DNA from 2 places in the Clostridium taeniosporum genome. Region 2 is predicted to be linked to the other one. Evidence: predicted binding sites of a transcription regulator. Region 2 holds the regulator's gene; the other holds the start of a gene.
The links. The regulator CtsR, encoded in region 2, represses protease genes until heat stress. The targets are predictions, from matches to a motif close to AAGGTCAANNAAGGTCAAAT.
Positions count from the first base shown of each region.

Region 1: the regulator CtsR is predicted to act here: its motif matches at 14,315-14,334, upstream of clpB (ATP-dependent chaperone ClpB).

Region 1 covers NZ_CP017253.2:733,711-751,098, reverse strand. Annotated here, with positions in the region: gene BGI42_RS03620 (diguanylate cyclase) at 1-3,201, opposite strand, end outside; gene BGI42_RS03615 (polysaccharide deacetylase family protein) at 3,512-4,228, shown strand; gene BGI42_RS03610 (tryptophan transporter) at 4,278-4,796, opposite strand; T-box leader at 4,972-5,208, opposite strand; gene BGI42_RS03605 (putative bifunctional diguanylate cyclase/phosphodiesterase) at 5,247-7,007, opposite strand; gene BGI42_RS03600 (DUF4250 domain-containing protein) at 7,358-7,552, opposite strand; gene BGI42_RS03595 (tRNA 2-thiocytidine biosynthesis TtcA family protein) at 7,826-8,692, opposite strand; gene BGI42_RS03590 (ECF transporter S component) at 9,258-9,851, shown strand; gene BGI42_RS03585 (P1 family peptidase) at 9,969-10,937, shown strand; gene BGI42_RS03580 (alpha/beta-type small acid-soluble spore protein) at 11,115-11,297, shown strand; gene clpB (ATP-dependent chaperone ClpB) at 11,646-14,252, opposite strand; gene BGI42_RS03570 (DNRLRE domain-containing protein) at 14,409-14,939, opposite strand; gene BGI42_RS03565 (helix-turn-helix transcriptional regulator) at 15,262-16,524, opposite strand; gene BGI42_RS03560 (helix-turn-helix domain-containing protein) at 16,573-17,388, opposite strand, start outside.
Region 2 covers NZ_CP017253.2:192,119-209,506, forward strand. Annotated here, with positions in the region: gene BGI42_RS00865 (zinc-binding metallopeptidase family protein) at 1-504, opposite strand, end outside; gene BGI42_RS00870 (sigma factor G inhibitor Gin) at 667-837, shown strand; gene BGI42_RS00875 (dTMP kinase) at 984-1,661, shown strand; gene BGI42_RS00880 (cyclic-di-AMP receptor) at 1,734-2,066, shown strand; gene BGI42_RS00885 (DNA polymerase III subunit delta') at 2,079-3,011, shown strand; gene BGI42_RS00890 (PSP1 domain-containing protein) at 3,016-3,924, shown strand; gene BGI42_RS00895 (DUF362 domain-containing protein) at 4,069-4,239, shown strand; gene BGI42_RS00900 (MBL fold metallo-hydrolase) at 4,460-5,098, opposite strand; gene BGI42_RS00905 (CtsR family transcriptional regulator) at 5,282-5,737, shown strand; gene BGI42_RS00910 (UvrB/UvrC motif-containing protein) at 5,752-6,327, shown strand; gene BGI42_RS00915 (protein arginine kinase) at 6,311-7,324, shown strand; gene BGI42_RS00920 (ATP-dependent Clp protease ATP-binding subunit) at 7,358-9,796, shown strand; gene BGI42_RS00925 (NAD(P)/FAD-dependent oxidoreductase) at 10,287-11,222, shown strand; gene BGI42_RS00930 (glutaredoxin domain-containing protein) at 11,226-11,453, shown strand; gene BGI42_RS00935 (glutaredoxin family protein) at 11,550-11,777, opposite strand; gene BGI42_RS16145 (hypothetical protein) at 11,844-12,011, opposite strand; gene radA (DNA repair protein RadA) at 12,274-13,641, shown strand; gene disA (DNA integrity scanning diadenylate cyclase DisA) at 13,659-14,723, shown strand; gene BGI42_RS00950 (DUF1573 domain-containing protein) at 14,798-15,196, opposite strand; gene BGI42_RS00955 (PIN/TRAM domain-containing protein) at 15,442-16,536, shown strand; gene ispD (2-C-methyl-D-erythritol 4-phosphate cytidylyltransferase) at 16,555-17,229, shown strand; T-box leader at 17,299-17,388, shown strand, end outside.

The DNA.
Region 1 (17,388 bases), 540 kb from region 2:
TATTATAGAATTCTTTAAATTAACCAATTCTTCTTTTAATAATTTAAAATTATATTTTACATCACCTTCATTTTTGCAATTAATAATACATAATTGATAATACTGACTTTTTATCTTACTAAATTCAGATCCCTTATAGTCATTTCCTATATCATTAACTACACTTAACTCTTTAAATGCTGTTTTAAAATTATAAATTATTGAATTATATAATGCTTGTGCAGATTTTAAAGTTAACATATCTAATCCTGATACCTGTATACCATCTTTTAGTTGTAAAATTAATTGATAATAATCTGAAGCTAATTTTATTTTTCCTTCTCTACAATATACTAAGCATAATAATGTACAAATTTTTAGTATATATCTATCCAAACCATTTTCTCTAGCAACTTCTAAGGCTAATAATAAGTTTTTTGCAGCTTTTTTATATTCAAATATTTCTATATTACATTTAGCAATGTATATTAAGCTTGTAACCTCTTTTTTATACACTTTATATTTATTACATAATCTTTTAATATGTGTAATATTACATAATATGTTGCTTATATTTTCTCCAACTTCTTTATTTATAATTTCGAAATTTATTTTGGTAGTTAATATACCTGAATAATTATTTTCAATTTCAAATACACTCATTGATTCAGTTAATAACTTTCTAGCTTTATCATATTTACCTCTAGATATATATATATTACTCAATAATAATTTTGCACAAGCATATACTCCAACTTTTATGTTATTAACTTCACAAATTTTAAATACTTCTTCTATATATTTTACTGATAATTCTTTCTTTTCTTTTACTTTGACTACTGATGCAAGTGCATAGTAATAGTACGCTTCACCTTTAGGATATGTGATATTTCTTAAAAGCTTTCTAACTACTTCTAATGGAAAAGTTAAATCTATTGCTCTATACTCCTTAGATGTTATAATTATCATTCTAAGTAATGCATATATTTGTAACTCCTTTTGATTATTATTTACTGAATATATGTTAGCTTTATTAAAATAATTATATGCCTCCTTATCCTTTCCTACTTTTTCATTCAATTTTGCAATACTTATTGCAATTCGTGTTTTTTTGCTATCTTTAGAATAATTTAATGCCTTTTTATAATAATCTATTGCTTTAAACGTATCCCCTATTTGATCAAAATTTTTTCCACATTTTAAACTGTATTCTACTAACTTATCTCTTTGATTTGATTTTTCTAATTGATTTAAAAATTCATCTAAATATTCCTGAGTATTTTTTAATATGCATTCCAAAAAATAACATGCATCATTATGCATAGTTAAACTTTTTTCTTTTGGGATTTTAGAATAAATTATTTTTTTTATTAAATCATTATAAAAATCTACCCTAACTCCATCATCACTTATCTTTTCAATTAAAAATCTATCTTTTTTTAATTTATAATATCTATCTTTTCTCTTTTTATCTAAAATTACATATGAAAATATTAAAGTTTCTGATAATGGAGTTTGAAATATTGATAATCTTTCTAAAACCTCAAGCTCTTCACTATTCAAATTTAACATTTTATTTTCTAAAATTTTTTTTACCACTTTAGGAATTACTATATCATTTATATTGATCTTACTTTTCCATTTACCATCATCTTTACATAAATATATAATTCCTTCTTTATATAACCCCTCTATAGTTTTGCTTATAAAACCTGGCTTTCCTAAAGTTTCAGAATATATCTTCATTGAAAGTTCATCTATACTTTTATGGTAATTCAACATGTTTTTTACCATTTTGCTAGTATTATAATTATTAAAATAATTTATTGAAACTTCCTCATAATTTATTAATTCTTTAATTGATTTCATATAATTTATCATATTAGAATCAAAATTTTCCTCATTGGTTGATATTATAACCATTACATTTTCTAATTTTTTTCGCAAAAAGCACATATATTTAAAAAATACTTTGAATATTTCACTTGTTTTTTCAATGTCATCTATCAAAATAATTAATACATTATTTAAAGTATATTCATGTAATAAAGCACAAACTCTATTAATAATTTTAAAAACTTCCTCATTTATAACCACATTTTTATCCAAAATCATCAATATGAATTTTTTTAAATATAATTCATATTTGTCTTTCAGATATTTATCCAATCTGCTTAATATCTTTTCTATAATAAACATAAATGAATTATTTTCATCTAGATTATCTATTATTAAAAATCCATTTTCACCATTATTCCCTACATATTTTCTTAGTATTTTATTCTTAATTTCAATTAAAGTTTTAGTTTTTCCATTACCTTGTTCTCCCTTAAAGCATATTATCTTATATTTTAATTTATTTTCATATATATATTTTAATCTTAATTCTACTTTTTTTATTTCCTCTTCCATCCCAATAATATCTAAATCAGTTGTTACTTTATCTAACGCTTCAAAAACAAATATATTATAATTTGTTCTTAGTCTCTTATTTATCCATTTAATAAAATCTGTTATCTTATGTACTCTATTAAATGATAGTATATTATCTATGCAGTTATTTTCTTTAAAGTATATGTTTAATTCTTTTTCATTAAACATATACTTAAATAGAGATAATATATCTTTTATATTATCCTTTTGACTAATTTCACAATCTAATTTTTCAATATTATAAGGATACGGTAATGATTGCACATCTAATAAATTATTCGCTCTAAGTTTACTTATCTCATATTGTAGAAGATTTTTTATTTTTAATAATGGTTTACCCTTGTTATCTAAAATTATATTAATATCTTTAATATTTAATTCATTAAATATATATCCCTTAATATTTAAAGTATTAACTGCTGCACATAACTGCATAAAAATATCTAACTTTTTATTAAATGAGGATTCATTAAAATAATTTTGGGTATCTATTAAACTTTCTATATACTCTGTTACATATCCATAATTTAATTTATCTAAATTTACTCCATCTATATTCCTTATTATTTCTATATCCAATATATTAACTAAATTTTTAAAATTCAAATTTCTTAATGTCTTAAACTTACTTAATAAATATTCTCTACAATTTTCATATTCAACATTGTCTTGAAAAATATATAAGCTATATGTTTTATTATTGAAAATATTAGTAACTTTATATATATAAAAATTTTCATTATTATCTATAGAACTATCAATAGAATATTTATTATTTAAAATTTTCAAGTAAGTTCACCTCTTTACTGTTTTATATAAAACTATATAAATATTTTTGTTTAATACATTTATATAATAGATAATTCTTATTTTTATCTTAAAAGACTATTTATAAATGAGAACTCTTCTCTTCTATAAATAGTCTTATCTGATAAGTATAATTAAATATCTCTTCTCCATTTTTATACATATATTCCATATACCTGTAATTTTAACACTTACCGGAACGCAATTCAACCAAAACATACATTTACCAGATATAAATATTTTTAATATTTAAGGGAATAATATTATCAAAATATATACTGAAGGTGATTTTATGAAACTTAATAAACTTAATAGATTAATTATTATATTATTATCATTTATACTACTAATTAATCTTAATAACAAAACTATTTTTGCAGAAGATGAAATAAATAATAATAAAGTGGTTTATTTAACATTTGATGATGGTCCAGCTAAAAAAATTACAGAAGATATTCTAGATATTTTAAAAAATGAAAAAGTACATGCAACATTTTTTTTAATAGGAGAACAAATTAAGGGGCAAGAAGATTTAGTAAAAAGACTTTATAATGAAGGGCATTCTATTGGTTTACATAGCATGTCTCATAAAAAAAACAACTTATATTCTTCTAATGAACATTTTTTAAAAGAAATGTTAGAAACTCAAGAATTAATAAATTCTGTTATTGGAATAAAACCTAATATTTTAAGATTTCCATTTGGATGTAATAATACTAGCTATCATTTATGTAAACCTATGGTTGATCTACTTCATGAAAATAACTTAAGAATATATGATTGGAATGTAGATAGTGGAGATGGTGCTAATCATTTAGCAAACCCTAGTACATTTATAAAAAATTCTAGAAGTGATAAAGATAAAGTTATTTTATTAATGCATTGTAGCTATATTAGTAAAAATTCTGTTAAAGCTTTACCACAAATAATTAAATATTATAAAGATAAAGATTATGAATTTAAAACTATTACAGATGAAACTCCTGAACAATATCATATTACTAAATAATAAAGCATCTATATTATTTTATAATAATATAGATGCTTTATTTTCCTAATTAAACGTATGCTTTTGTTGTTGATACTGTCCTTTGAACTATTTTATATACCATATATCCAGCAATTGAATTCAAAACAGTTGTAGGTAATACTACTGCCATAAAAAGTACTTTAAACGATGCTCCACTTGGTAAGCCTGATGTTAACATTAATACAGTTAAAAATGTTACTCCACTTAATAAAGTTCCAAAAGATAATAACATTATCATTTGTATATTTTTAGAAATTCTACTTCTTAAAGGCATTAATATTAAATACATTATATTACAAGTAATAAATTTATCTGCCATATTAGGTAGTTGTCCTCCTGGAGTTTTAGTAGTTAATGCTGTAAAGATTCCTACTATAAGCCCACAAATAACCGTTGTTTTATAATCTTTGTTATAAACAATTATTATAAATAATATAGCTAATGCAAAGTCTGGTTGCATTGGTAGTCCAAGTGCTGGTGTAAGTTGATGTAAAATTACTCCTATTGCTATTAAAATTGCATTTGTAATCATTCTTTTTGTGTTCATTTTAATTCCCCCATTTAATTTTAATAATTAATACTAATTTTCCAAAATACACTCTATTTCACAACATAACTACCACACCCCATATACTTTAAATTCTAAGTAGTTAGTATCTATATATAATTTTTAATAAGCAACAATTTATTTTTATAAATAAAAAAACCGTCCTATATAAAATATATAGGACGGATATTATCCGCGTTGCCACCTAAATTGCATAATAAATATGCCTCTCGTTTTTGATACTAACATATCTCATTCGCTATAACGTGCGACTTACGGCTCAACTACTCTCTAAAAGATTTCATATTGCTTCTCAAAGGCCCATTCATCATTAGCATCAGTACTGAAATCACACCATCTTCAGCTCTCTTAAACCTAGCACTTGATTACTATCCCTTTTCAACGAATTTATATTATTTGTATATATAATATCTCTTTTTTGAAAATTTGTCAATTATCTTTAGAAATTTTTTTACATATCATACTTTTAATTTTTTCAAATTTTTCAGGTTTACTATAATAATACCCCTGAACTACATCACAAGAAATATTCTTTAAATATTCTACTTGTTGTTTAGATTCTACACCTTCTGCTATTACTTCTATACCCAATTGATGTGATAAATTTATAATATTTTCTATTATACATTTATTTTTTAAATTATCTTCTAAATCAATAACAAATGTCCTGTCAATTTTTAATGCATCAATGGGAAGTTTTGTTAAATAATTCAATGATGAATAACCTGTCCCAAAATCATCTAATGCTATACTTATTCCTAAATTCTTAATCTCATTAAGTATTTTTATATTTTTATCAAATGATTTCATTAACATGCTTTCAGTTATTTCTACTTGAATATAATTAGGATTAACTCTATATTTATTTATACATCTTTTTAAATCTGATACAACACTGTCTTCTCTAAGTTGCATTTCTGATAAATTTATCGCTATTTTAAAATTTGAATATCCCTCATTTATTAATATACGAACTTTCTTGAACACTTCTTCTAATACAAAACTTCCAATTGGAATAATCATTTTTGTATTTTCAGCTATTGGAATAAACTCATCAGGACTAACTATCCCAATATCATTACTATGCCATCTTACCAAAGCTTCAAAACTACGTACTAAAAAGTCACCTAATGTAACTTTAGGCTGAAATACTATAAATATTTCCTTATTATCCAAAGCATATCTTAACCCTTTTTGTAATGAATATACTCTATTTAATTCAATTGATATATTATCATTAAAAAAATTATATTCATTCTTACCATTTCTTTTTGCTACATACATAGCTGCATCTGAATTTTTTAAAAGTGTCTCAAAATCTATTCCATTATATGGATACAAAGCAGCTCCTATACTTATACTAACATAAACTTCTTTTTTATCCATTATTATTGATTCATCAAAGGATTTAACTATCTTTCTACATAAAATACTTACTTTATTTAAATCTATTATATCCGGAATAAATATCAAAAAAGTATCACCACTATATCTACATACTAGATCGTATTCCGAAACTAAAGATAATATCTTATTAGCAGCCACCTTTAATGCTCTATCTCCAAATTCATGTCCAAAAGATTCATTTACATATTTAAAATTATCTAAATTAAGCATTAACATAGCACATTGTATTTGGTCTTCTTTACATTCTTTTAAAAAATCCATTACTGTTCGTTTGAAATAATAACAATTAGGAAGCTCTGTTGTTCTATCACATTCAATTAACGAAGCTATTTTTTCATTTATAAAGTACTCTTCTGATAATTCCCTATATACAAAATCTATTTCTGAATTCCAATGATTTAATTCTATATTTTCAAAACAATAATGTATACCTATTAAAATATATCCTTCATAGTTCTTAATTATTTTACCTACAAAAATAAAATACAAAATATTGTTATTTTTTTTGATTCTATAATTAATTACTATGTGTTTTTTAGAAGTATACGCTTTTTCTAAATCTTCTTGAAATACATTTCTTAATTTTTCTAAATCTTCGATATATACATAGTTTAAAAATTGATTAATTTCTTTATTCTCTATTTCATATTCTTCTAAAAAATCAACTATTTTATATTCAAATGTCAATTCATCCTTTTGGGGATTCCAGAACATAGTTATTCCATTAATATCTAAGTGATTAAATAAATCCTTGTAATTAAACTCTAGTTTTTCTATATTCATAATTAACATTACCTCATCAAATAATTATTTTAATTACTTGTCATTAACATCCTTATTGTCCTTTTTATCATTTACTAGAGATACTACTAACGCTGTAGTTGCTGCAAGAACGCCCATGATTTTTCCATATTTCTTTAAGTTCATTATTCTCTCCTCCTATTCCTTTTATTCTATTATACCAATTTGCAATTAAGTCACATTAAATTAAATAACTAGTCAATATGTTAATTTATTTTGTGAACTACTTCTTCATTAGAATCTACTAATAGTAAAACTATTAGCAACGCCCAAGTCATTTTATTTCACAAAATATCCATCTCATCTTTGACTTAGTATTTATTTTTATATGCCTAAAATGCTTTAAATTGATTATGTAATTTACTATATTCATATCCAATGCTTTTACATCTATGTATTATATCCTCTTCTCTTAAATCTAAATCATAGCAAAGAGATTCTAATGAATCATAGTTATCTCTTAATTTCATATTTACAATACTAATTAATAAATTTGGATCCATATTTATTATATCTTCTCTATTCATATTCATCATCCTTTTAAATATTTTGTATTTATTTATAATATACTTCTAATTCTATTATTTTATATCTATACTTTCAATTAAAATTTGTATTTTTATAACAACAAAGTCGCTACATCACACATTTTAATTGAAAGTGTATAAATGAACTAATATTTTATTAAACCTAGCTTTTATCAGTCTTTCAAATTTAAAAATTAATCTAAGAAATTTTTTATTTTTTGTATAACTGATCTACACATAAAAAAAGGTTGTCACATTTAAGACAACCTTTATCTACTCTTCATCATATACATCTAAAAATGAAAATTTCTTATTTCCTTTTTGCCATCCTAAGATTGAATCCATACTAACATTTTCAGCAGATTTAAATATAGATTTATCTACACCATCAAAATTCTGCTTTAACTGAGCAATTAAATCTTTTATTTCATATCGCTTATTTCCTGTTTTTTTAGCTGCTACCATGCATGCACAATTTAAAGGAGCTATTCCAGCATTTTTTATAAATCTCTTTATGTAATCTTCTTCAATATAGTACATAGGTCTTATTAATTCTAAATTTTCAAAATTTGCTGATTTAAGTTTAGGTAACATTGTTTTAAAATTACCTGCGTATAATATATTCAATAATGTAGTTTCTATCACATCATTATAGTGATGACCTAAAGCTAACTTATTACATCCAAGATCTTGTGCTTTATTATAAAGAGATCCTCTTCTCATTCTTGCACATAAATAACAAGGATAATCTTTTGCCATTTTATCAACTACATCAAAAATTCCTGATTCATATATAGTAATTGGAATATTTAAATGTTCACAATTTTCTATTAATAACTGTTTAATATGTGGATGATATCCTGGATCCATGGCTATAAACTCTAATTCAAATTTTATTTGACCATGTTTTTGAAGTTCTTGAAATAATTTAGCCATAAGAAGACTATCTTTTCCACCTGATATAGCAACAGCTACTTTATCTCCTTCTTGAATAAGTTCGTAATTCTTAACTGCCTTAACAAATTTTGACCAAATATGTTTTCTATATTTTTTTACTATACTTCTTTCAATATCTTTTAATGGCTTTTTTTCCTCATCCGGTATAATAGTCGGACAACCTTTACCTGCTATACTATTCATAATATACACCTCATTTTTTCATAGTAATTATAACATCATTTATATAATTTTAAAAATAATTCTTTCTATAAGATACATTGAAATAAATAACTAGTCAGTATGCTAATTTATTTTGTAAACTAATTCTTTCTTGGAACCTACTAATAACAAAATCCAAGTCATTGTATTTCACAAAATATCTGTTACATCTTTAACTTATTATTTATTTTCATATGTCTAAACTCTCTTATCTTTATCTAACTATACTTAATAAATTTTTAACATAATAAATTATTCCAATAATAATAAAAATAACTATATATTTTTCTATAATTATAATATTTTAGCATTATAATCATAAAAATATGGTATTTTTAATATTTATTTTCATAATTCATATTAAAAATTTATGTAAAAGTTTAAACTTAGATAAATTTTTAACAATTTTTTATTGAATATTCTTAAAAACATGATAAAATTACATTGTCGGTATTCTATAAAAAAGAAACTGAACAGAAAAAATATTAATCAAATTTTTCTGAATTATATCCTTATATTAAGATGGGAATAAGAACGGAGGCATTTCATGGAAAGAATTAATGTAAAAACAAAATTTTCAACTAGAAAGATGGCTATGGTAGGTATGTTATCTGCTGTTTCTATTTTTTTAGGATTAACAGGTCTAGGATTCATACCAATACCACCTGTTAAAGCTACTATAATGCATATACCTGTTATTATAGGTGCAATTATCGAAGGTCCTATAGTTGGTGCTTTAGTCGGTGGAGTATTTGGATTATTTTCAATGTATCAAGCATTTACTGCTCCAATGCCAACATCATTTATATTTTGGAATCCTATAATTGCAATATTACCTAGAGTTTTAATTGGTGTAGTATCATATTATGTTTATGCATTTTTAAAAAGTAAACTTAAAAATAAAAGTATTAGTATAGGAATTGCTGCTGTACTTGGAACACTAACAAATACTATTGGTGTAATGGGATTAACTTATATCATTTATTTAGAAAGATATGCCCATACATTAGGTATTAGTAGACAAGCTGCAACTATAGGAATTGGTAGTGTTGTTACTTTAAATGGTTCAATAGAAGCTATTGTAAGTGCTTTAATTTCAGTTCCAGTAATCATGACAATTTTAAAAATAAATAGAAATTAAATTTAATATAAAATAAAAGACAATGTTGTAGAATAGTATATCTTTACCATCATTGTCTTTTTTATTTATTGTAAAAATTATTTAAAGATTTTACAACCTACAGGAGGTATATTTTTTATGAAAGAAATTAAATTTTGTAATATAAATGGTATAAAATTAGGTCATGCACAAGATAAACAAGGTGGAACTGGGTGTTCTGTTGTAATTTGTGAAAATGGAGCAACTGGTGGTGTTGATGTACGTGGTGGAGCACCAGGAACAAGAGAAACAGATTTATTAAACCCCATGGAAATGGTAGATAAAATTCATGCTGTTGTTTTATCTGGTGGAAGTGCTTTTGGTTTAGATGCTTCTAGTGGTGTAATGGAATACTTAGAAAATAAAAATATTGGTTTTGATGTAACAGTTGCTAAAGTTCCCATAGTATGTCAAGCCGTTTTATTTGATTTATCATTTGGTAACCCTAACGTTAGACCTGACAAGAGTATGGGAATTCGTGCATGTTTAAATGCTGAAGAATATTCTTATGATATAAATGGTAATATAGGTGCTGGATTTGGCGCAACTGTAGGCAAATTTTTAGGTCCAGATTATGCTATGAAAGGTGGATTAGGTACATATGCTATTAAGGTTGGTGATTTAGAAGTAGGTGCAATAGTTGCGGTAAATTGTTTAGGCGACGTAATAAATCCTAAAAATTTAAATATCATTTCTGGAGCTTATGATAGAAATAAAAATAAATTTTTAAATACTGAAAATCTATTATTATCCACACTAGAAAAGCCTATTAATCCATTTAAAGGAAATACTACTATTGGACTAATTGTTACCAATGCAAATTTTACAAAAGCAGAAGCAAATAAAGTAGCTTCTATGGCTCATAATGGCTATGCTAGAACTATATATCCTTCTCATACTATGTTTGATGGTGATACTATATTTACAATGGCAACAAATAAAATAAGTGCTGATGTAACTACAGTAGGTATGATTGCTGCAAAAGTAATGGAAAAAGCTATTTTAAGAGGTGTTAAATCTGCTGAATCTATGTTTGGAGTTCCTAGCTTTAAAAATATAATTAGATAAATTTACTTCTTTTTTATTGTTTGTACTTTTTTGTATTTTATATTTAATTTTAACTTATATTCCTTTCATTACATAGAGTATATTTCATAATATAGCACAAAATAATACTGCAAAGCAGAAATGCTTAGCAAATAAAAATATCTATATTAATTATATAGATCTAAGGAGGAATATATTATGGCAAATTCATTAGTACCAGAAGCAAAAAACGGGTTAGCAAAATTCAAAAATGAAGTAGCAAACGAAATGGGTGTTCCATTTACTGATTACAATGGTAACCTTTCTTCTAAACAATGCGGAAGTGTTGGCGGAGAAATGGTAAAAAGAATGGTACAACAATACGAATCTGGCATAAAATAGTATTCTGACTATGTACCAAAAGAGGAGATAGATATACTTTAGTATTAATAAATTAATTTATGTTTTCTTACTTTAAATATAGGATTATGGAAAACTGAAATTTTTCAGGTCAAACCAAATTCTTTTTAAAGTAAGATACATAAAAATAATTTAGGAGATATAAAAGTATTCTATCTCCTTTTCTTATTTTTAAAGCCTATATATAAAACTTATTTCTAACATTAGAAATATACCATAATAAAAAAATTGTTAAGTGACTTTGTAAAAATATATATTTTAGAATTCTATAACTTCGTGTATACTAAAAAATTTAAGTGAACTATTATAAAAATAGTTCACTTAATAACATTAATCATTTATTGGTTTTAATATTATTTCTTCATTTTCACCATCAACAATTACCTTAGATCCATAAATTAAATCACCTTTAATTATCATTCTTGCAAGATTATTCTCTAAGGTATTTTGAATATATCTCTTAAGTGGTCTCGCTCCATATATTGGATCATATCCTTCTCTAGCCATAATTAATTTTGCTGCATCTGTTACTTCTAATACTATATTCTTTTCTTTTAATCTAGTATTTACTTCTTTTAAGAATATATTAATTATTTGCTTTATTCCTTTTTCTGATAATGGTTTAAACATTATAATATCATCAACTCTATTTAAAAACTCAGGTTTAAACCTTAATTTCAATTGATTCATCACATCTTCTTTTATACTTTGGTCAACATGATCCTCACTCTTATTTTCTAATAAATAGTTACTTCCAATATTTGATGTCATTATAATTATTGTATTTTTAAAATCCACAGTTTTTCCCTTATTATCAGTTAATCTACCATCATCTAAAATTTGAAGAAAAATATTAAATACATCATCATGAGCTTTTTCTATTTCATCAAAAAGTATTACACTGTATGGATTCCTTCTAACAGCTTCTGTTAATTGACCTCCTTCATCATATCCTACATATCCTGGAGGAGCTCCAACTAATCTTGAAACTGAATGTTTCTCCATATATTCTGACATATCAATACGAATAATGTTTTCCTCAGAATCAAATAAATTTCTAGCTAAAGTTTTAGCAAGTTCTGTTTTACCAACACCTGTTGGTCCTAAAAAAATAAATGAACCTATTGGTCTATTAACATCTTTGAGACCTGCTCTAGCTCTCAGAATAGCATTAGTTACAGACTCAATTGCTTCATCTTGACCTATTACTCTCTTTCTCATTTCATCTTCTAATCTTAAAAGTTTATCTCTTTCGCCTTCAAGAATATTACTTACAGGGATTCCAGTCCATTTAGATAAAATTTGTGATACTTCTTCTTCAGTTACTTCTTCCTTTAAAAGAGCTCCTTCATAATTTTCTTTAACTTCGGATTCCACTTCTTTAAGTTTTTCTTCTAATGCTGGAATTTTACTATATTGAATTTCAGCTACCATATTATAATCATAATTTCTTTGAGCAGCTTCTAACTCTCCTCTAGCTTCATCTAATTCTTCTTTAATATTCTTTAAAACAACTATATGTGATTTTTCTTTTTCATATTTAGCTGTCATTTCATCATTTTTTTCTTTCAGCCCAGCTAATTCTTTTTCTAAATCAACTAATCTCTTTTTAGAACCTTCATCATTTTCTTTTGATAATGCTTCTCTTTCAATTTCAAGTTTAAATATCTTTCTTCTTATAACATCAAGTTCTGTTGGCAGAGAATCAATTTCAGATCTTATCATTGCACCTGCTTCATCAATTAAATCTATAGCTTTATCCGGCAAATATCTATCTTGAATATATCTATCTGATAATTTTGCTGCTGATATTATGGCAGAATCATGTATTCTTATACCATGATGAATCTCAAATCTCTCTTTTAATCCTCTTAATATAGAAATTGTGTCTTCAACAGTGGGTTCTCCTACTATTACAGGTTGGAATCTTCTTTCCAAAGCCTTATCTTTTTCTATATATTGCCTATATTCATCAAATGTTGTTGCTCCTATACAATGAAGCTCTCCTCTTGCAAGTAATGGCTTAATTAAATTTCCAGCATCCATAGCACCATCAGTTTTACCAGCACCAACAATAGTATGAATTTCATCTATAAATAATATTATTCTACCTTCACTATTTTGAACTTCTTTAAGAACGGCTTTTAACCTCTCTTCAAATTCGCCTCTATACTTTGCACCAGCTATTAATGAACCCATATCTAAAGAAAATATAATTTTCTCTTTTAATCCTTCTGGTACATCCCCTCTAACTATTCTTTCTGCTAACCCTTCAACTATAGCAGTTTTACCAACACCTGGTTCACCTATAAGAACTGGATTATTTTTAGTTCTTCTTGAAAGTATTCTTATAGTTCTTCTTATTTCTTCATCTCTTCCAATAACAGGATCTAATTTGTGTTTTTTAGCTAACTCTACTAAATTAGTTCCATACTTTGCTAACGCATCATAAGTTCCTTCTGGATCTTGAGTATCTACTCTTTGGCTACCTCTAACTTCTGATAAAACTTTCAAGAACTTATCTTTACTAATATTATATTTATCTAATAATTTAGCAACCTCACCATTTTTATCAATATCCATTATAGCTAACATTAAGTGTTCAACACTTATATATGAATCTTCAAATTTTTTAGATATTTCTTCAGCTTTTATTAAGACCTCATCTACTTTTCTTGTGATATATACTCCTGCACTTGATGCTCCTTCACCTAAAACTTTAGGCATTGAATCCATTATTCTATCTAAATTATCTTTTAAAGATTTCACTTGAATTCCCATTTTAGTAAAAATATTAGGTACTAATCCATCATCTTGATTAACTAAAGCAGAAAAAACATGAATTACATCTATTTGTTGATGATTATATTTAACTGCAATAACATTAGCATCATTTAAAGCTTGTTGTACTCTTAATGTCATTTTTTCTACATTCATTCCTATTACCTCCCATACTTATTTTCACTATATATTTTCTTCTTTAAATATATAATAATACAAAGGTCAAGGAAAGTCAAAGTTTATTTTAAAATAAAAGAAGTCTCATTAAATTAAAATTTAATAAGTCTTCTTTTAAAATTACATTGTATTTTATCACTCAACTTCCAATGATAAATATGGCTTATTTCTATTTCTAGAATAAGAAAATATACTTATGCAATTTTCTATATCTTCTATACCCGTTAATGTTAATCCATAATTATTTTCATAATAATCAATCCATTTCTTCACAATATCGAAAACGTCTACACTTACAAACTCCTGATCTTTATTGCTTTCAATTATAAGAAATTTTCCTGTGTATTCGAAATTAGGGGCATTATTCCAATTTACAGATAAGGGATTATATTCTTTTTTATTTTCATTTAAAAAAATCTTATTACCACTAATTTTCTTTGAATTATATATATTTTTTTCTACACAAAAATTTAATGATGCAGATTTTATATTATAGGTACCCAATACTTTGTCCTTTATGTCAAACATCATTAATGTTCTAAAAACATTACTATCATTTCCAGTTACATTTCCTACTGGTAAATACTTATTTTCATAAAAATTTTCTTCATTAAATCTTCTACTAATAACTGATATAGATGAAGGGTACACAGAAATTAATTTCATACAACCGCTCCTTTAAATTATCTCTCTTAATCTATATCTATGAGAAAATTTAAAATTTAATTCACATTATTGAAATTAATATATACTAAAAGTAAATACTGCATTAATATTAAAAATCAAAAGATATGTAGGTATTTTTTGATTCTCTAAGTTATATATAATTTATTTATAAGTTATCTTTATACTTTGCTTCATTATAATTTAGTAAAATATAAAAAAATATATTGTAACGCACTTATTTAAGTCAATATAAGCTTATTACAATATATTTTAAGACTACAATTTATATTATTTTTAATATAAACTTATAGTTATTAAAATTCTATATTTTTTTATCAACAAAAAAAGCCAAATTGAAATATTTTAATGAATCTGATACAGAACCTAATTTATAATACATATTTCCCATATCAATATATCTTTCTTTACGCTCTTCTTTAGTTCCTGATTTAAATACAGCATCTAATGCTATATTCATGTATTTTTCAGCTTGTACATAATCTCCTAATTTTTGAAGAATTGTTCCTTTTAAATAATATGATTTCTTTAATAATGAAATATTATCAGTAGAAATTGCAATATTTAAAGATTCGTCAGCGATTTTTGAAGCAATTTCAAATTCAGAATTTTTTACTAAAATTTTGGTACAAGAATTTAAAAATTCAACATATTTTTCTTTATTATGTTGTGGAAATATTTTTATTCCCTCTTCTATCTCTTCTATGGCTTTTTCCCTATTATTTACTTGAAAATAATATTTACCATAATCACCTCTAGATAAGGCTAAGTTTATTAAATTATGTTTTTGATATTTAAATGCTTTAAGTTTAAAATCTTCTGCATAATCTTTCTTTAACTTAATACATAAGGTTGCATATGCATGATATGTCTTTCCTTTATTAGTATCATTTAATTTGTCAATTTCATTAATTACTCTTGATAAGAGCTCATATGCTTCTTCATACTTGTCTAACTTTTGATAGCATATAGCCTCATTATATAAAATCAAACAGTATTCTTCTCTATTTATTTCTTTATTTTCTTGATTTAAAAATTCTCTTAACTTATTATAATAAGCTATTGCCTCTAAATACTCCTTATTTTCATATAAATATCTAGCCATATCTTTAAAATATACTAATGTATTTGCCACATTATTATTTTTTTGATATAAATCATAATATTGAGAAACTATTAATTGAATATTTTCAACCTTGCCTTTTTCAACATAATAAGTAAATAATATATGTATTAATTCAAAAGCTAAATCATTATATTCATGTTTTAAAGAATATTCTAAATTATATTTTAGTCTATTTTCAATTTCAGTGTCAGAATATGTTGTTGTTTTTATTAATTCTAGATTATTTAATATTTGATCATAAACATCTTCTATTAAATAATTTAAATCAATTCCTATCTTATCTGATATATACTCTAATAATTCTTTATCGGCTTTAACTTTTCCATTTTCTATACAACTCATTTTAGAAATTGAAATTTTGTTTCCGCACAAGTCTTTTAAGGTTATACCTTTAAAAATCCTAGCTCTTTTTATTTTTTCTCCTGTAGATAATATTTCCACTTACATCACCCATTTATATTTATTCGTTCATGTAATATTTAAATAATTCTATTTTATTAAACCTAACTTTTCAAAAAATTTAATTCCTTCATCCAAATATTTACTTGCTTTATCTTTATCTTTTTTATCCATAAAATGTTTACCTATTTTCATAGCTATTTCTCCTGATTTTAATAGATCTCCACTCTCTTTTGCTTTATCATATGCTTCTATAACCATTCTTTCGGCTTCTTCATATTCTTCTGATATGTTAAATATTATGCATTGTATTAATCTACATTCTATTAATCTATTAAAATCATTTTTATCTATAAGACCTTCTATTTGACAAACTATTTTTTTACACTCTTCTATATTCTTAAGTTTTATATGTGATTTACATATATCCATTAAAATATCAACTTCATTTTCAAATTCATTTTGTTTAATCATCTTTTTAGATATTTCATAATGTTTAAACGATTCCTCTAAATTATCTAATTCATAAAATAACTTTCCTAGATTATGTTCTATTTCTACAACATTTTTATTATGTTCTATTTTTCTATAAACTTCCAAGGCCTTTTTAGAATACTTAGTTGCTTTTAATAAATTCCCTTGTTCGTTGAATTCTTCTGCTAAGGAAAGTAATGTTTTTGCATAATTTTTATCACTGTAAGTTCTTTCTAATTTTTTCTTAGCTAAATTAGAATATTCTAATGCCTTGTCTAAGTTTTCTATATTAAAACAGGTTCTTGCCATATTATAATATATTTCTCCTAATACAAAATCATCTTCTATATTGTTGTCTAAATATACTTTCTCTGCTTGTCTTAAATAACTGCTGGCAGAAAGATACGCTTTTAAATTTATTGTTATTTTAGC
Region 2 (17,388 bases):
TATACTTAAAGGAATTATTGATGATGATGTTCCACTTTCACTTGTTACTACATCTGGATGTGCTAGCATCACAACATCTATATCATCAAAAACTCCTTGCCTAGCCATAACAGCTTTAGTTCCACCTAAATATTCTCCTGGACAGCCTATAACTATAACAGATCCTCCTATTTTATCAACAATACTTCCTAATGCTAGAGCAGCTCCAATTGATATTGTACTTAAAGCATTATGTCCTGTTATATGTCCATAACCTTTTACAGCATCATATTCGCTTAAAAAACATATTTTAGGATACCCAGTACCTTTTTTACATACAAAAGAATTAGAAATATCTAAAAAGTTATTAGTAACTTCAAAATTATACTTATTTAATAAATCACATATATATTTTGATGAATTAGTTTCAGCATAACTTTCTTCTGGATTATTATATAAATAAGAACTTAAATCAATAAGTTCTTTATCACAAGTCTCTATAAATGAATTCATTTTTTGTTTCATAATACAATCCTCCCAAATATTATTTAATTTTATTTTTTCCAACTATTAAAAAAATATTTGTTATTATGAATTAAAAGAAAAATATATAAGTAAATTTAAGATTAAAAAATTTGTATATGGACATAATTAAGCTAAAAGAAGTATTAGGGGGTATATATAATTTTGAATAATAAAGTATGTTTTTTATGTGGTAAAAAAGAAGGTAGTGGTATAATATTAAAAGGGAAAAAGATATGTTCTCATTGTGAATGTGAATTAACTAATATTAGCATTGTAAATCCTAAATATAATTATTTTAAAGATAAGCTAAAAGATACATTATTTAAAAGATAAAAAAATTTGTTTTAAATTTAGATTTATTAAAAGCTATATTTAATTATATAGCTATTTTTATTTTATAGGAATTTTAAATCTATATAGATTATAAGTTTAAAATTTATATAAGAATTATAGAATAAACTATTATGGGGGATTTTATTATGAAAAAAGGTAAACTAATTATAATAGAGAGTGGATCAGATGCTTCAGGAAAAGCTACTCAAGCAAAAAAATTATATGATAGATTATTGGAAGAAGGATATAAAGTAAAGAAAATAACATATCCTAATTATGATAGTCCAGCATGTATGCCCGTTAAGATGTACTTAAGTGGTGAATTTGGAAATAAGCCAGAAGATGTAAATGCATATGTAGCATCAACTTTCTATGCTATTGATAGATTTGCTTCATACAATAAAGAATGGAAAGAGTTTTATAATGATGGTGGAATAATCATTTCTGATAGGTATACTACATCAAATATGGTTCATCAAGCAGTAAAAATGGATAAGGAAGAAAAAAATAAATATTTAGATTGGTTATATGATTTAGAATTTAATCTATATAAGTTACCTATTCCTGATTGTGTAATATTTTTAGATGTATTACCTAAAATAAGTCAGAAATTAATGAAGGATAGAAATAATAAATTTACAGGTGAAAAGGAAAAAGATATACATGAAAATAATAAGGAATATTTAATTAAATCTTATTATAATTCATTGGAAATATCGGACAAATATAACTGGAATAAAATAGAATGTACTGATGGTGAAAATTTAAAGACAATAGATGAAATTCATGAAGAAATTTATAAAGAAGTTAAGAAGTATGTATAGTATATAATTAAGAATATAAACATTTATGGTAAAATAAAATTAAGAATAATATGAATTAGAGGTGGAGAGGATATGAAATTAGTTATTGCTATAGTACAAGATGAAGATGCAATTGATGTATTAGATTCATTAACAGAGAAAAATTTTCGAGTAACTAAGCTAGCTACTACTGGTGGGTTTTTAAAAGCAGGAAATACAACTTTGATGGTTGGAGTAGAAGAAGAAAAACTTGATGAAGTAATAGAGATAATTAAGAATGTATGTAAAAAGAGAAAAGAAACAGTGATAGCCCCAACACCTTTAAGCAGTAATGAGGGCGGGTATATTCAACAATGTCCTATGCAAATTACTGTAGGTGGAGCAACTGTATTTGTTGTAGATGTTGATAAATTTATAAGAATATAAGGAGAAGAAGCATTGAGGGAAATTATTGGTCATGAAAGAATTATTAATGGATTCAATTTAAGAAAAAAAAATAATGCTTTTTCTCATGCTAATTTAATTATTGGTGATGATGGGATTGGAAAAAGTTTAATTGCAACTTATCTTGCAAATAGTATGTTGGGACTAGAGGGTAATAAAGAGTTTGTAGATATTATAAATTATAGCCCTCTGTCTTCTTCATTTGGAGTAGACGATATAAGAAATATTATAGAAGAAGTAGCTAAAAAGCCATTTCAAGGTGATAAGAAAGTATTAATACTTCATAAGTGTGAAAAGATGACTATTCAAGCGCAAAATGCATTATTAAAAACTATAGAAGAGCCTCCCAAAGGAGTATATTTAATACTTCTTAGTGAATCATTAGAATTAATTTTAGATACTATAAAATCACGTTGTCAAACTTATAAATTAACGCCATTATCTAAAGATGAAATTGATAAATATATAAGTTATAAGTATTGTGATATAGATTTGGAAAATAGAAAAGCAGCTTTAGCATACAGTCAAGGGATTCCAGGAAAAGTCGAAAAATTTATAGAAGATCATAAGTTAAATAAATTAAGAAATATATTATTAGAATTATTATATGATTTAGAAAATAAAAAAGAAGATTTTGTTTTAAAATATAAAGAAATATTAGGTGGTTATAAAGATAAACAAGATGAGGTCTTGAATATACTAATTTCATATATAAGGGATATAATGTTCTTGAAGGAATTAGATTCTAATGGTTTAATTGTAAATTTCGATAAACTTAAAGAAATAGAAGACATATCAATAAGAATGTCTTATAAAAAGCTTAATTCTATGTTAGAATACATAAAAGAAGCTAGAATCAGTTTGAATAACAACAATAATTATTCAATGACCATAACAGTATTACTTATGGGATTTGTGGAGGTATAATTTTATGATAAAAGTTATTGGAGTAAGATTTAAAAAGGCAGGAAAAATTTATTATTTTGATCCAGTGAATTTTGCTGTTAAAAAAGAAGACTATGTAATAGTTGAAACAGCTAGAGGTATAGAATTTGGTCAATGTGTTATAGGAATAAAAAATATATCAGAAGATGAAATAGTATCACCTTTAAAAGAAGTGATAAGAATTGCTGACGAAAAGGATATTCAAAAACATAAAGATAATAAAAGCAAAGAAAATAAAGCTTTAGAAATATGTTTAAAAAAAATACAAGAACATGGCTTAGAGATGAAATTGATAGATGTAGAATATACATTTGATAATCATAAAGTTATATTTTACTTTACAGCAGATGGAAGAGTTGATTTTAGAGAATTAGTTAAAGATTTAGCTACTATATTTAAAACTCGAATAGAACTTAGACAAATAGGTGTAAGAGATGAAGCTAAAATGATAGGTGGTTTAGGACCATGTGGAAGACCGATGTGTTGTTCTACTTTTTTAGGTGATTTTGCATCTGTATCTATTAAAATGGCTAAAGAACAAAATCTATCTTTAAATCCTACTAAAATATCTGGAATATGTGGTAGACTTATGTGTTGCTTAAATTATGAACAAAGTACTTATGAAAACATTAGAACACGACTTCCCAAAGTAGGATCAATAGTTAAAACCGCTGATGGAAAAGGAGAAGTAATAGGTAATTTAACTGTAAAAGAAAGTGTAAAAGTTAAGTTAAAGCGTGGAGATGAAGAAGTAATTGATGTATATAAAATAGATGAAATTAAATTAATTTCAGGAAGCTATGAAGGAACAGTTGATAATTCAGATATAAAATTAGAGGTTGAATCTGAAGAAGATAAAAAATTAATAAAAGAGTTGATTAAAGAAGAAAATTAGAGAAATATAAAGAAAAATTTCGTAAATTATCAATATAATAGGTTATCAAATCCATACTTTTACCACAAAGTACTTTTAAAACATTAAAATACATGATAAAATTGTAGATGGTTAATTATCATACAATTTTAGGAGGTGTTTTTAATGGCATACGTAATTAATGATTCATGTGTAAGCTGTGGAGCATGTGCTGGAGAATGTCCAGTTAATGCTATAAGCCAAGGAGACGCATACTACGTTATTGATGCAGATACTTGTATCGATTGTGGTAACTGTGCTAATGTTTGTCCAGTTGGTGCTCCAGTTCAAGAATAGTAAAAAAGATCGTCATTAGACGATCTTTTTTATTCTTTATGAAATTATATTACTAAAGAATATGTGGATAATTTTAAAAATACTGCATTTTAAATATATTATGAGTACATTTAAACAATAAAAAGTAAGCATATGTGGCATCATTATTTTAAATATCAGTTAAGAGCAGACAGTGAAAAGTAGAGAGTTAAAGTGGAATAGCCACTTTTTCTATACAATTTTATGGAGGAGATAATAATAAAACAGAATTTTCCTTATATAATTTTAAATCATCACTAGTTAGTATATTAGAGTTAATTTTTTCGACATTATTCATATTTATTAAAAAGTTTTTAGGGTCATCTAGATAAAGTAACGACTTAAAAGTTTTATAATGAATAGGAATTATGTATTTGGGTGAAATTAATTTACTTATTTTAGCACCTTCTTCACCATTTAAAGTAAAATGTCCTCCTATTGGAACAAGTAAAATATCGATATCTTCTAATCTTTTGGAAATTAATTCTGATGGAATTTCTCCTAAATCTCCCAGATGACAAATTTTCAACTTATCTAATGTAAAAGTATATATTATATTAGTTCCTCTTTTTAATCCATTTAATTTATCATGAAATGAAGAAAAACCTTCAATACTAGCAAAGTCAAAATCAAATCTACCAGGGGTATTAATAATTTTTATATTATTATCATTGTTTTTTAAAAATGAATGATCAAAGTGATTATGACTGATTGTTATAATATCAGAATGAAGAAAATTATTACTGTATCCTATAGAATCATCAAATGGGTCTATTAATATTCTTTTACCATTATTACTTGTTATTAAAAAACAAGAATGTCCATACCAAGTTAATTTCATAATTTAAATTCCTTTTTAAAATATATAAAGTTGTATATTAAATATATTTAACATCTAGTAAAGTTTTATTCATATTTTAATAAATATAGTATTTTAAATTATAATATAAATATAGTATAATAACTAAAAAGTCAAAGTAAGTCAAAAACAAAAATATAAACTTATGTTTAGGTAGGTGAACTTATGGCAAAACTTTCAGATATAATTGAAGAATTTATAAAAGAGATGTTTAATGATAGTGGAGATAATATAGTTTTGATACAGCGTAATGAATTGGCTGATCAATTTAGGTGTGCTCCGTCACAAATAAACTATGTTTTAACAACTAGATTTACTTATAATAAAGGTTATTTAATTGAGAGTAAACGAGGTGGCGGTGGTCATATTATTATCAAACAATTAGATAATGATAGTTCTAATAAAAGAGAGGAGATAATAAATCAAAGTATAGGTAATATAATAACATATCATAATGCTGTAAATATAATTGATAATCTATTCGAGTCAGATGTTATTACAGAAAAAGAATGTGAATTGATGAAAATAGCTGTAAATGATAGAACTTTAATTTCAGCTGAAAACAGAAATAAAATAAGGGCAGATATTCTTAAAGCAATGATTATGGTTATTTTATCTTAAGAGGTGGGGATTATATGTTATGTGAAAAATGTAAAAAGAATGAGGCTAAAATTAATTTAGTGAAAATAGTTAATGGAGAAAAAAATGAAATTTGGTTATGTGAATCTTGTGCTAAAGATATATCAGATATACCATTTATAAATTCTTTAAATGAAATTAGTGGATTACAATTTGAAAATATATTAACAGGATTTTTAAATAATCTTGGTGATAAAAAAGAAAAGCCAAAAGAACTTGTTTGTCCAAAATGTAAAATGAATTATTCTGAATTTGAAAAAACAGGTAAATTAGGTTGTAGTGAGTGCTATAATGTATTTTCTGAATATATAAAGCCTATAGTAAAAAGAATTCATGGAAATGTAAAACATGTAGGAAAAATTCCTAAGTATGATGGTGAATCCTTAATTAAAAGAAAAAAAATAATAAAATTAAAGCAAGAATTACAAAATGCTATTAAACTAGAAGAATATGAAAAGGCAGCTGTATTAAGGGATGAGATTAAAGAATTAGAAGATTTTATATTTATTAACAGCAAAGATAGCAAGGTATTTTTAGTTAAGGAGGAAAAAGGTAATGAAAAACTGGATTAATGAAGAATGTAATAGAGAAGATATAGTTATAAATACTAATATTTCTTTAACTAGAAACCTAAAAGAAAAACCTTTTTCCAATAAACTAGATAAGATAGAAGCTAGAGAAAATGCAGGATTTATTTATCAAGTTATTAGAAGTGAACTTGAAGATGACTGTTGTATATATCAATTATGGAATGAAGATAAAGAAACAATTAATAGCTATTTAGATAAGCAATTGATAAGTAAAGAATTAATAAAAAATAAAGATAAAACTGCATTTATTTTAAATGGTGAAGAAACTTTAAGCATTATGATAAATGAAGATGATCACTTAAAAGTAAAATGTATAACAGCCGGTTTTGATTTAGATACTACATTTGATAGTATAACAAAGCTTGATGATAAAATAGAAAAGCGAGTTCATTATGCATTTGATGAAAATTTAGGTTATTTAACTACTTCTCCTACAAACTTAGGTACAGGAATGAGAGCAGCCGTTAATATTCATTTACCAGCTTTAAATTTTAGCAATGAAATAAATAATTTTTCAAAAGGATTAACTCAAATTGGAATGGATATGAAAGCTATCTATGAAGAAGGTAATAAATCTTATGGAAATATATATAAAATATCTAATCAAGTAACTTTAGGATTAACAGAAGAAGAAATAATAGATAATTTAAAAGGTGCAGTATCAAATGTTATTTGTGAAGAAAAGAAGTTTAGAGAAGTTTTATTAACAAAATGTAAATATGATATAGAAGATAAAATTTTTAGAGCATATGGTATTTTAACTTCTGCTATCTTATTAGGGGAAAAAGAATGTATAGAATTATTATCTAGTGTAAGGTTTGGAGTTGAATTATCATTATTAGATATTCCTCAAAGTAAATTAAATAAATTATTAGTTTATACTAGAGATTCATCACTTCAAAACTATTTAAAAAGAAAGCTTTCAAGTAAAGAACTTAATTATGAAAGAGCTAAATTTGTAAAATCAGTATTAGCTTAGAATTAAATGAGATAAGGGAGGGATTTTTTTAGTATGGATTTCAATAAATTTACAGAAAGAACTCAATCAGTAATATTAGAAGCGCAAATTGAATCACAAGAATTTAAACATGGATATGTAGGAACAGAACATTTATTATTAGGTTTAGTTAAAGAAAATGGTGATCAATCTAAAATATTAAATGAATTTGGTATTGATGCTGAAATAGTTCGTGATATGATTAATAGATATTTAGGTTATGGTGAATTGCAAATGCCTGAAGACGATATTTTATTAACACCTAGAGCTAAAAGACTTATTGATAAAAGTTTTGTTGAAGCTAAAAAATTTAATCATAAAAATGTTAGTCCAGAGCATATATTAATGGCATTACTTAATCAAGACGAAGGAATGGCATATACTATATTAAAAAATTTAAAATTAAATTTTAAAGAAGTAAAAGATAAATTATCTATATTTTTAAATAATGAATTTGTAGATAGCAATGAAGAAGTTAAATCTAAAAAGTCGGAAAAAACTAAAACGCCTATGTTGGATAAATATGGAAGAGATTTAACTGAAATTGCAAGAGAAGGAAAGTTAGATCCTGTGATAGGAAGAGATTCAGAAAATCAAAGAGTATTAGAAATATTATGTAGAAGAATAAAGAACAATCCTTGTCTAATAGGTGAACCAGGAGTAGGAAAAACAGCTGTTGTAGAAGGATTAGCTCAAAGAATTGTAGAAGGTAATATACCTGAAATTTTAAGAAATAAAAGAATAGTAACTTTAGATTTAACTGCATTACTTGCAGGTGCAAAGTACAGAGGTGAGTTTGAAGATAGACTAAAAAAAGTAATGCTAGAAATAGAAAAAGATAAAAGTATTATAATATTTATAGATGAAATTCACACTATAATAGGTGCAGGCGCAGCAGAAGGTGCTATAGATGCTTCTAATATATTAAAACCAGCACTTTCTAGAGGTGAAATTCAATGTATAGGTGCAACTACTATAAATGAATATAGAAAGCATATAGAAAAAGATTCTGCGTTAGAAAGAAGATTTCAACCTGTTAATGTTGGTGAACCATCAAAAGAAGAGACTTTAATAATATTAAAAGGTCTAAAAAATAAGTATGAGGATCATCATAAAGTTAATATTACAGATAAAGCATTAGAAGCAGCTGTTGAATTATCTGATCGATATGTATCAGATAGATTTATGCCAGATAAGGCTATTGATCTAATAGATGAAGCAGCTGCTAAGGTTAGAATTAAAAATTTAATACCTCCTGCTAATTTAAAAGAAATTGAAGAAAAAATAAAAAACGTCATTAAAGAAAAAGAAGAATGCATAAGAGTTCAAGATTTTGAAAAAGCAGCTAATATGCGAGATCTTGAGAATAATCTAAAAAATGAATTAGAATCACTTAGAAAAGATTGGCATGATAAAAATTCTAATAAACAATTAAGTGTAGATGAGGAAGATATAGCAGAGGTTGTGTCCGCTTGGACTAGGATACCAGCTAAAAAACTCACAGAAAAAGAAAGTGAAAAATTATTAAAACTTGAAGAAATATTACAAAAGAGGGTTATAGGTCAAAATGAAGCTGTTAAATCTATAGCTAAAGCTGTAAGAAGGGCTAGAGTTGGAATAAAAGATCCTAATAGACCAATAGGTACATTTATATTTTTAGGACCTACTGGTGTTGGAAAGACAGAACTTTCAAAAGCTTTAGCTGAAACTATGTTTGGAGATGAAAATAGTATTATTAGAATAGATATGTCTGAATATATGGAAAGTAATTCTGTATCTAAATTAATAGGTTCACCTCCAGGATATGTAGGTTATGATGAAGGTGGTCAATTAACAGAAGCAGTTAGAAGAAAACCTTATTCGGTAGTTCTTTTAGATGAAATTGAAAAAGCACATTCAGATGTGTTTAATATATTACTTCAAATAATGGAAGATGGAAGACTTACAGATTCTCATGGAAAGGTAGTTAATTTTAAAAATACAATAGTTATAATGACTTCTAATGTAGGAGCTCATGAAATAAAGAAACAAAAATCAATTGGATTCAATACTAATGTAGATGAAAATTCTGAATATGAAAAGATGAAAGAAAATGTATTAGAAGAATTAAAGCGAAGTTTTAAACCTGAATTTTTAAATAGAATAGATGATACGATAGTATTCCACAAATTAAAAGAAGAGGATCTTTTAGATATAGTTGATTTAATGCTAAAATCTATTACTAAAAGGCTTCAAGATAGAAATATACATTTGAATTTTGAAAAAGATAGCAAGAAGTTCTTGATTAATAAGAGAGTGGATTTAAATTATGGAGCAAGACCTTTAAGAAGAATTATTACAAAAGAAGTAGAAGATAAACTTAGTGAAGAGATACTTTTAGGTAATATAAAGATTGGTGATAGAATTAAAGTAAATCAATCAGAAGATAATTTAGTATTTACAAAATTAGATTAGGAATGCGAAAATAAATACCAAGTCAAATATGCAACGGATATTTTGTGAAACAAAATGACTTGGGTTATATTAATGGTTGTGTGCTATTAGTAGGTTCAGAAGAGAAGCAGTTTACAAGATAAACTAGCCATACTGACTAGCTATTTATTTGAATGTGTATTAATAGTGTAAAACTATTTTAAAATCACTTTAATGTGTTTATATACGTTAAAGTGATTTTTTAGATAAATTTGTTTATATATGTTTATTTGAATAATGATATATAAACAAATGATGAATTAAGATTTAAACTTAGTAATACTAAAATAAGTATAGTTATTTTATTTATTAACTTACAGTTAAATAATATTTATTTAATAATAGTGTTTATTAATTAAGTATTAAGTGATAGAATTATAAATATAATAGTTAATTTAAGAAAATAATTAACTTATACAATTTTAAATAAATTTGTTAGATAAAATTTATTTAAAAGACGAGAGGTGAATTTATGGCTAAACAAGAAAAAGAAATAGATTTAATAGTAGTTGGTGCAGGTCCTGCTGGATTAGCAGCAGCAATTTATGGTGGAAGAGCAAAATTAGATATGATTGTTTTAGAAGAAAAAATTATAGGTGGTCAGGTAAGAAATAGTTATACTATTGAAAACTATCCTGGATTTGAAAAGATATCAGGATCAGAATTAGCAGATATTTTTCAAAAACAAGTTGAATCATTAGGAGTAACTATAGATGAATTTGATTTAATAGAAAATGTAGAACTATATGAAGATAAGAAAATTGTAGAAACTGAAAGTTATATATATAAACCTAAATCTGTAATAATTGCAACAGGAGCTTCACCTAAAAAAATACCAGTGTTAAATGAGTCAAAGTACCAAGGCAAAGGTGTTCATTATTGTGCTGTTTGTGATGGTGCTATATATGAAGGCAAAAAAATTGGTGTAGTAGGTGGAGGAAACTCAGCACTAGAAGAAGCAATTTTTTTAACTAAATTTGCTGAAAAAGTTTTTATTATTAGAAGACATGATTATTTTAATGGAGAAAAATCTTTAATAGATGAGGTACTAAATCATCCTAAAATAGAAGTTTTGTTTAATGAAGATTTAGTAGATTTAAAAGGTGAAAACTTTTTGGATGAAGTAGTTATTAAAAATAAAAATACAGGTAAACTAAGTAATTTAAAGCTTGATGCTGTATTTGGATACATTGGTACAGAACCAAAAACAAATGGATTTGATAAGTATTTAAAAGTGAATGATTATGGATATATAATTACTAATGAAGATATGGAAACTAATATAGATGGAGTATATGCAGTTGGTGATGTACGTGAAAAGAAATATAGACAAATAACTACAGCTGTTTCAGATGGAACAATAGCGTTGTTAAATGCTGAAAAATATATAGTGCAAAAGGAGAGATAATATATGATAAAAATTTATTCAACATCATGGTGTCCAGATTGTATAAAAACAAAGAAGTATTTTGATTTAAAAGGCTTAAAGTATGAAGAAATAAATGTTGCTGATAAGCATGAAGATAGAGAAGAGGTATTTAAAGTATCAGGTCAAAGAAGTGTACCTGTGATAGATATGTCTGGTAATATAATTGTTGGTTTTGATAAGAAAAAAATAGATGAGTATATAAGAATTTAAAAAAATTAATGTTTTTTAGTTAATGAATAAAACAAAAGAAGACTTGGTAAATAATTATAAGTGTTACCAAGTCTTTTTATTATTGATAATGTAGATTTATTTGCTTAGAGCTTCATCTATAGAGGATTTGTCAAATCCGATAATTATAGTATCATTTATATCTAATACGGGTACGCCCATTTGTTTAGATTTTTTAACCATTTCTTCTCTAGCAATCATATCCTCTTGAACATTTAATTCTTGAAAGTTAAAATTTTTTGATTTTAAATAATTTTTAACTTTAACACACCAAGGACAAGAATTTGTAGTATAAACTTTTATCATAATAACACTCCTTAATTAACAATTATTATTACCTAATATTATAATACTTAAGGAACAATATATCAATTATTTTATAATATTATTATTTTCTAAATTGGAGTTTAAAATTAAATTAGAAAATTCATTTTGAGAGTATGTATTAGTAAAATTATGTTTAAAAAAATGTTCTTCATTATCTCTTAATATATTTTTAGAAGGAAGTGTAACATTATTAAAAGAATTACTAGTTATCATATTATCATCTCCTTAAATTATATAAATAGTTTTTGTAATGAACAAAATATTTATACAAATTAGGTTTTTAAAATATTAAAATATTTTAAATTAAAATGAATAATCATATTGTTAATTTTAGATATTATAACTATGTAATATCTAAAATTAAAATAGTTACACATATTTTTATTTAAAAGTTATAATTAATATTAAAATTTATGTTATTATAAAATTATTGATTAATATAGCAATTGAATCTAAATGAAAGAAAGGAATATTTATGGCTAAGATAAAATCTACATATATATGTCAACAATGTGGATATGAAGCCCCTAAATGGTTGGGAAAATGTCCATCTTGTAATAATTGGAATACTTTTAATGAAGAAATAAAAGAAGATAATAAAACAACAACTTCATTAAAGGTTAATAGCATAGTACAAAATAACCAACCCAAAAGTATAAAAGATATAAAATCTGGTGAAAAAGAAAGATATGATACAGGAATAAAAGAACTTAATAGAGTTTTAGGTGGTGGATTAGTTAAGGGATCTTTAACTTTGATTTCAGGAGATCCTGGAATAGGAAAATCAACATTATTACTACAAACAGCCAATAACATAGCTATAAAATGTGGTAAGGTTTTATATGTTTCTGGAGAAGAATCTGAAGAACAGATAAAAATTAGAGGAGATAGATTAGGCGCAAATAGTGAAAATTTATTTATAATATCTGAGACCAATTTAGATGCTATCTCAATATACATAGAACAAATTAATCCTAATTTTGTTATAATAGATTCAATTCAAACTATATTTAAAGAAAGTGTTTCTTCAGCACCTGGTAGTGTATCACAAGTAAAGGAATGCTCAAATACTATTATGAGAATGTGTAAGGGTAAAAACATACCATTCTTTATAGTTGCGCATGTAACTAAACAAGGTGAATTAGCTGGACCAAGAGTTTTAGAGCATATGGTTGATACTGTTTTATATTTTGAAGGAGAGAGAACAGAGGAGTATAGAATTTTAAGAACCATGAAAAATCGTTTTGGAACTACTAGTGAAATAGGTGTATTTGAAATGCAACAGGAAGGTTTAGTAGAAGTATTTGATCCATCAAAGATTTTCTTAGAAGATACTAGTTTTAATCAAGAAGGTTCTGTGGTGGTTGGAGTTATGGAAGGTACTAGACCTATATTAATAGAAATTCAAGCATTAGTAAGTGAAACTAAGGCACCAATGCCTAGGAGAACAGCTGTTGGAATTGATAATCAAAGGTTAAGCCTTATATTGGCGGTTTTAGAGAAAAAGCTAAAAGTATTTTTCTATAATAAGGATGTTTATGTAAATGTAGTTGGTGGATTTAATATAGATGGTACATCAGCAGATTTAGGTTTAGCATTAGCATTAATATCTAGTGCAAAGTCTAGAGAATTTAGATTAGATAAAACATTAATGGTTGGAGAAGTAGGATTAACTGGAGAGATAAGACCAATTTCATCAGCAGAAAGACTAGTTAAAGAAGCTGAAAAACTTGGATTTAGTAATGTAATAATTCCTGAAAGAAATTTAGATAAAGTAAAAAAAGAACATATAAATGTAATAGGTATTAGACATTTAATAGAGGCAGTAAATAAGATATTTTAAAAAGAACAGGTGAGTGTATGAGATTAGAAAAGGGAATGAAAATAAAAGATACATTAAAAATTATGTGCCCAGGCACTCAACTAAGAGAAGGGCTTGAAAATATCCTTAGAGCTAAAACTGGTGGATTAATTGTAATTGGTGATAGTAAAGAAGTAATGGGAACGGTAGATGGCGGCTTTATTCTTAATTCAGATTATAGTCCATCATATGTTTATGAATTAGCTAAAATGGATGGGGCAATAGTAATTAGTGAAGATCTAAAAAAAATTGTTTGTGCAAATGCTCAACTTATACCAGATGCATCTATTATAACTCATGAGACTGGTACTAGGCATAGAACAGCACATAGAATAGCTAAGCAAACTAATAATATAGTAGTTGCTATTTCTCAAAGAAGAAATATAATAACTGTATATAAGGGTGATATAAAGTATGTATTAAGAGATAGTAGTATAATTTTAGCTAGGGCAAATCAAGCTATTCAAACGTTGGAGAAATATGTTTCAGTGTTAGAAAGAGTAATTAATAATTTAAATCTTTTAGAATTTCAAGATTTAACAACTTTGTTTGATGTTGTTACTGCAATTCAAAGAACTGAAATGGTAATGAGAATAGTAGAAGAAATAAATATGTATATTTTAGAACTTGGAAATGAAGGTAGACTTATATCTATGCAACTTAATGAACTTGTTAAGCATATAGAAAGAGATGGAATATTATTAATAAGAGATTATTGCAAAGAAGATGATGAATATAATGAAGTATATGAGCAAATACAAAAATTGAATTCGGCTGAACTTTTGGATTTAGATGCAATTGCAAGAGTTTTAGGTCATGGAGGAGTCTCAATTGTAGATACCCTTATATCTGCTAAAGGGTATAGAATATTAAGTAAAGTTCCTAGAATACCATCAACAGTAATTGAAAATTTAATTAAAGAATTTAAAGAATTAAATAATGTAATAGAAGCTGATATTGATGAATTAGATATTGTTGAAGGAATAGGTGAAGCAAGAGCAAAAGCTATTAAAGATGGATTAAAAAGAATAAGGGAACAAATTCTTTTAAATAAAAAAATATAAAAATAAAAAATCGGTATTACCAATAGATGGTAAGCCGATTTTTTATTCCGTTAAGTAAAAAATGAATTTATATCTTATCTAAGATTAAATTTTCCAAGTGTATTTATTCTATTGTATTCTTTAAGCAAAACATCATATAAGTTTATATTTAAGTTATTGCATAAAGAAGTAAGATAAAAAATATTGTTTCCAATTTCTCTTTCTATAATTTCACGACAGTTTTCACAAATCTCACCATTTAAGTGGGAAGATAAACAGGCAGATAAGTCGTCAATAGATTTATCTTCATTCAATGAATTTTGTTTAGAAGCATTAATATTTACACATCCGCAATTTGTAACAGATTTTGCAATTGCTCTATTAACTCTAGAACTAGATTCACTATATTTAGTAAGGATATCTAAGATGCTCTTATGTCTTACCAAAGAATCACTTACAGAGTTTTGAAAATCATCAAATATTATATCTTTCATACGCCTCAACTCCTTGATATACTTTAAATAATTATAAATATTTTTAGACTATTTTCTTAATAAGGGATTAAGATTTAGAATACATGTATATAATACAGAAGAATTATATTAATTCATAGGGGGAGTATTTAAGTAAAATTAATAAATTATTAATTTTAGATATATGTATATTGTGATATAATACAGTTAATATATGAAAATGGATTATAATGAATATTGTAGTAATTTAGGAAGGGGTGAACTATTTGTTAAAGAGAATTGTAAGAGGCATTTTTTCAGCTATAGGTTTATTGGTTGGTTATATTGTAGGAAAATCTTTGTTAGATGTATCCAGTATTAAAGAATTAAAATATTTTTCAACATTAACAGGATCTATAGTGTTTATAACGGTTATATCTTTATTATTCGGAATTATATTGTATATTGTATCTCCAGTTATATATAAGGCTATTTCTAATTTAGTTGAATATATAGAAAAAAATATTCAAAAGCTTACTTTAATTGAAATCATTTGTGGGGCATTTGGTTCTATTATAGCTCTAATATTAATGAGTTTTATTGCAAAGCCAATAAATGGACTAGATGATTTGTTTGGGCCTATTTTATTTATATTTCTAAATTTAATATCAGCAATAATAGGTGCTGATATTATGATTAAGAAAAAAGATGATATAGTAACGTTAATTTCTAGCATAAAGAAGAATACAGGTAAGGAAAAGAAATCAAAAGGTAATCAGGTAAAGGGTGTAGCAAAAGTTTTAGATACTTCAGTTATAATTGACGGAAGGATATTTGATATTTGTGAAACCGGATTTATAGAAGGGCCGTTAGTAATTCCTAATTTTGTTTTAGATGAATTAAGGCATATTTCAGATTCTTCAGATTCGTTAAAGAGAAATAGAGGAAGAAGAGGGTTAGACATATTAAATAAGATACAAAAAGAGCTTTCAATCGAAACTCAAATTTGGGAAGGTGATTTTCCTAAGATTAATGAGGTAGACAGTAAATTATTAAAGTTAGCTCAAACATTGAATGGAAAAGTAATAACTAATGATTACAACTTAAATAAAGTTGCAGAATTTCAAGGAGTACCTGTATTAAATATAAATGAATTATCAAATGCTATAAAGTCAGTTGTTTTACCAGGTGAAGAAATGTCAGTAGATATGATTAAGGATGGTAAAGAGTCAACTCAAGGAGTAGGTTATTTAGATGATGGTACTATGATAGTAGTAGAGGGCGGTAAAAAATATATTGGTGAAACAATCTCTGTCATAGTAACGTCAGTTTTACAAACAGCAGCAGGAAGAATGATTTTTGCTAAGCCGAAAGATAATTAAGTAAAGGAGCTTTTCTATATGGTTAGTGCGATAGTAGTAGCTGGTGGAAGAGGTAAAAGAATGGGCACTGTTCAAAGTAAGCAATATCTTAATTTGAATGGAAAGCCCATTCTTTATTACACCATTAAAAGTTTTTTAAACTGTAAATTAGTAGATAATATTATATTGGTAGTGCCTTTTCATGAAATTGATTATTGCAAAAATGAGATATTAAATAAAAATTTTATAAAGGTAAATAAAATAATAGCTGGTGGAAGTGAGCGATATGAATCAGTATATAATGGATTAATGGCAGCAGAAGGATCAGATATTGTTTTAATTCATGATGGTGTAAGACCATTTGTTTCAGAAAAATTAATAAATGACTCAATAATGTATGCCAAAAGATACGGTGCAGCAGCACCGGGAGTTATGCCAAAAGATACTATAAAGGTTATTGATAAGAATAGATTTTCTATACAAACACCTAATAGAAGTGAATTAGTGTCAGTACAAACGCCTCAAGCATTTAGATATGATTTAATATATGAATGCCACAAAAAAATAAAAAATGAAGATGTGGAAATTACAGATGATACTATGGTGGCTGAATATTTTGGTAATAATGTATATATATATGAAGGAGAGTATTCGAATATAAAAATTACTACCCCAGAAGATCTTATTATAGGTGAGTATTTAGCTAATAAATAGGTAGTAGATAATATATTGACAGTGAAATTACAAAAAGTTATAATGAATTAAGTTAATTGTAAAATTATATGAAAAACGTTGATGAAGAATAGTAGAAATCACTTTTCAGAGAGAAAATCCATAGGCTGAAAGATTTTCAATAGATTTTGAACCAGCTTC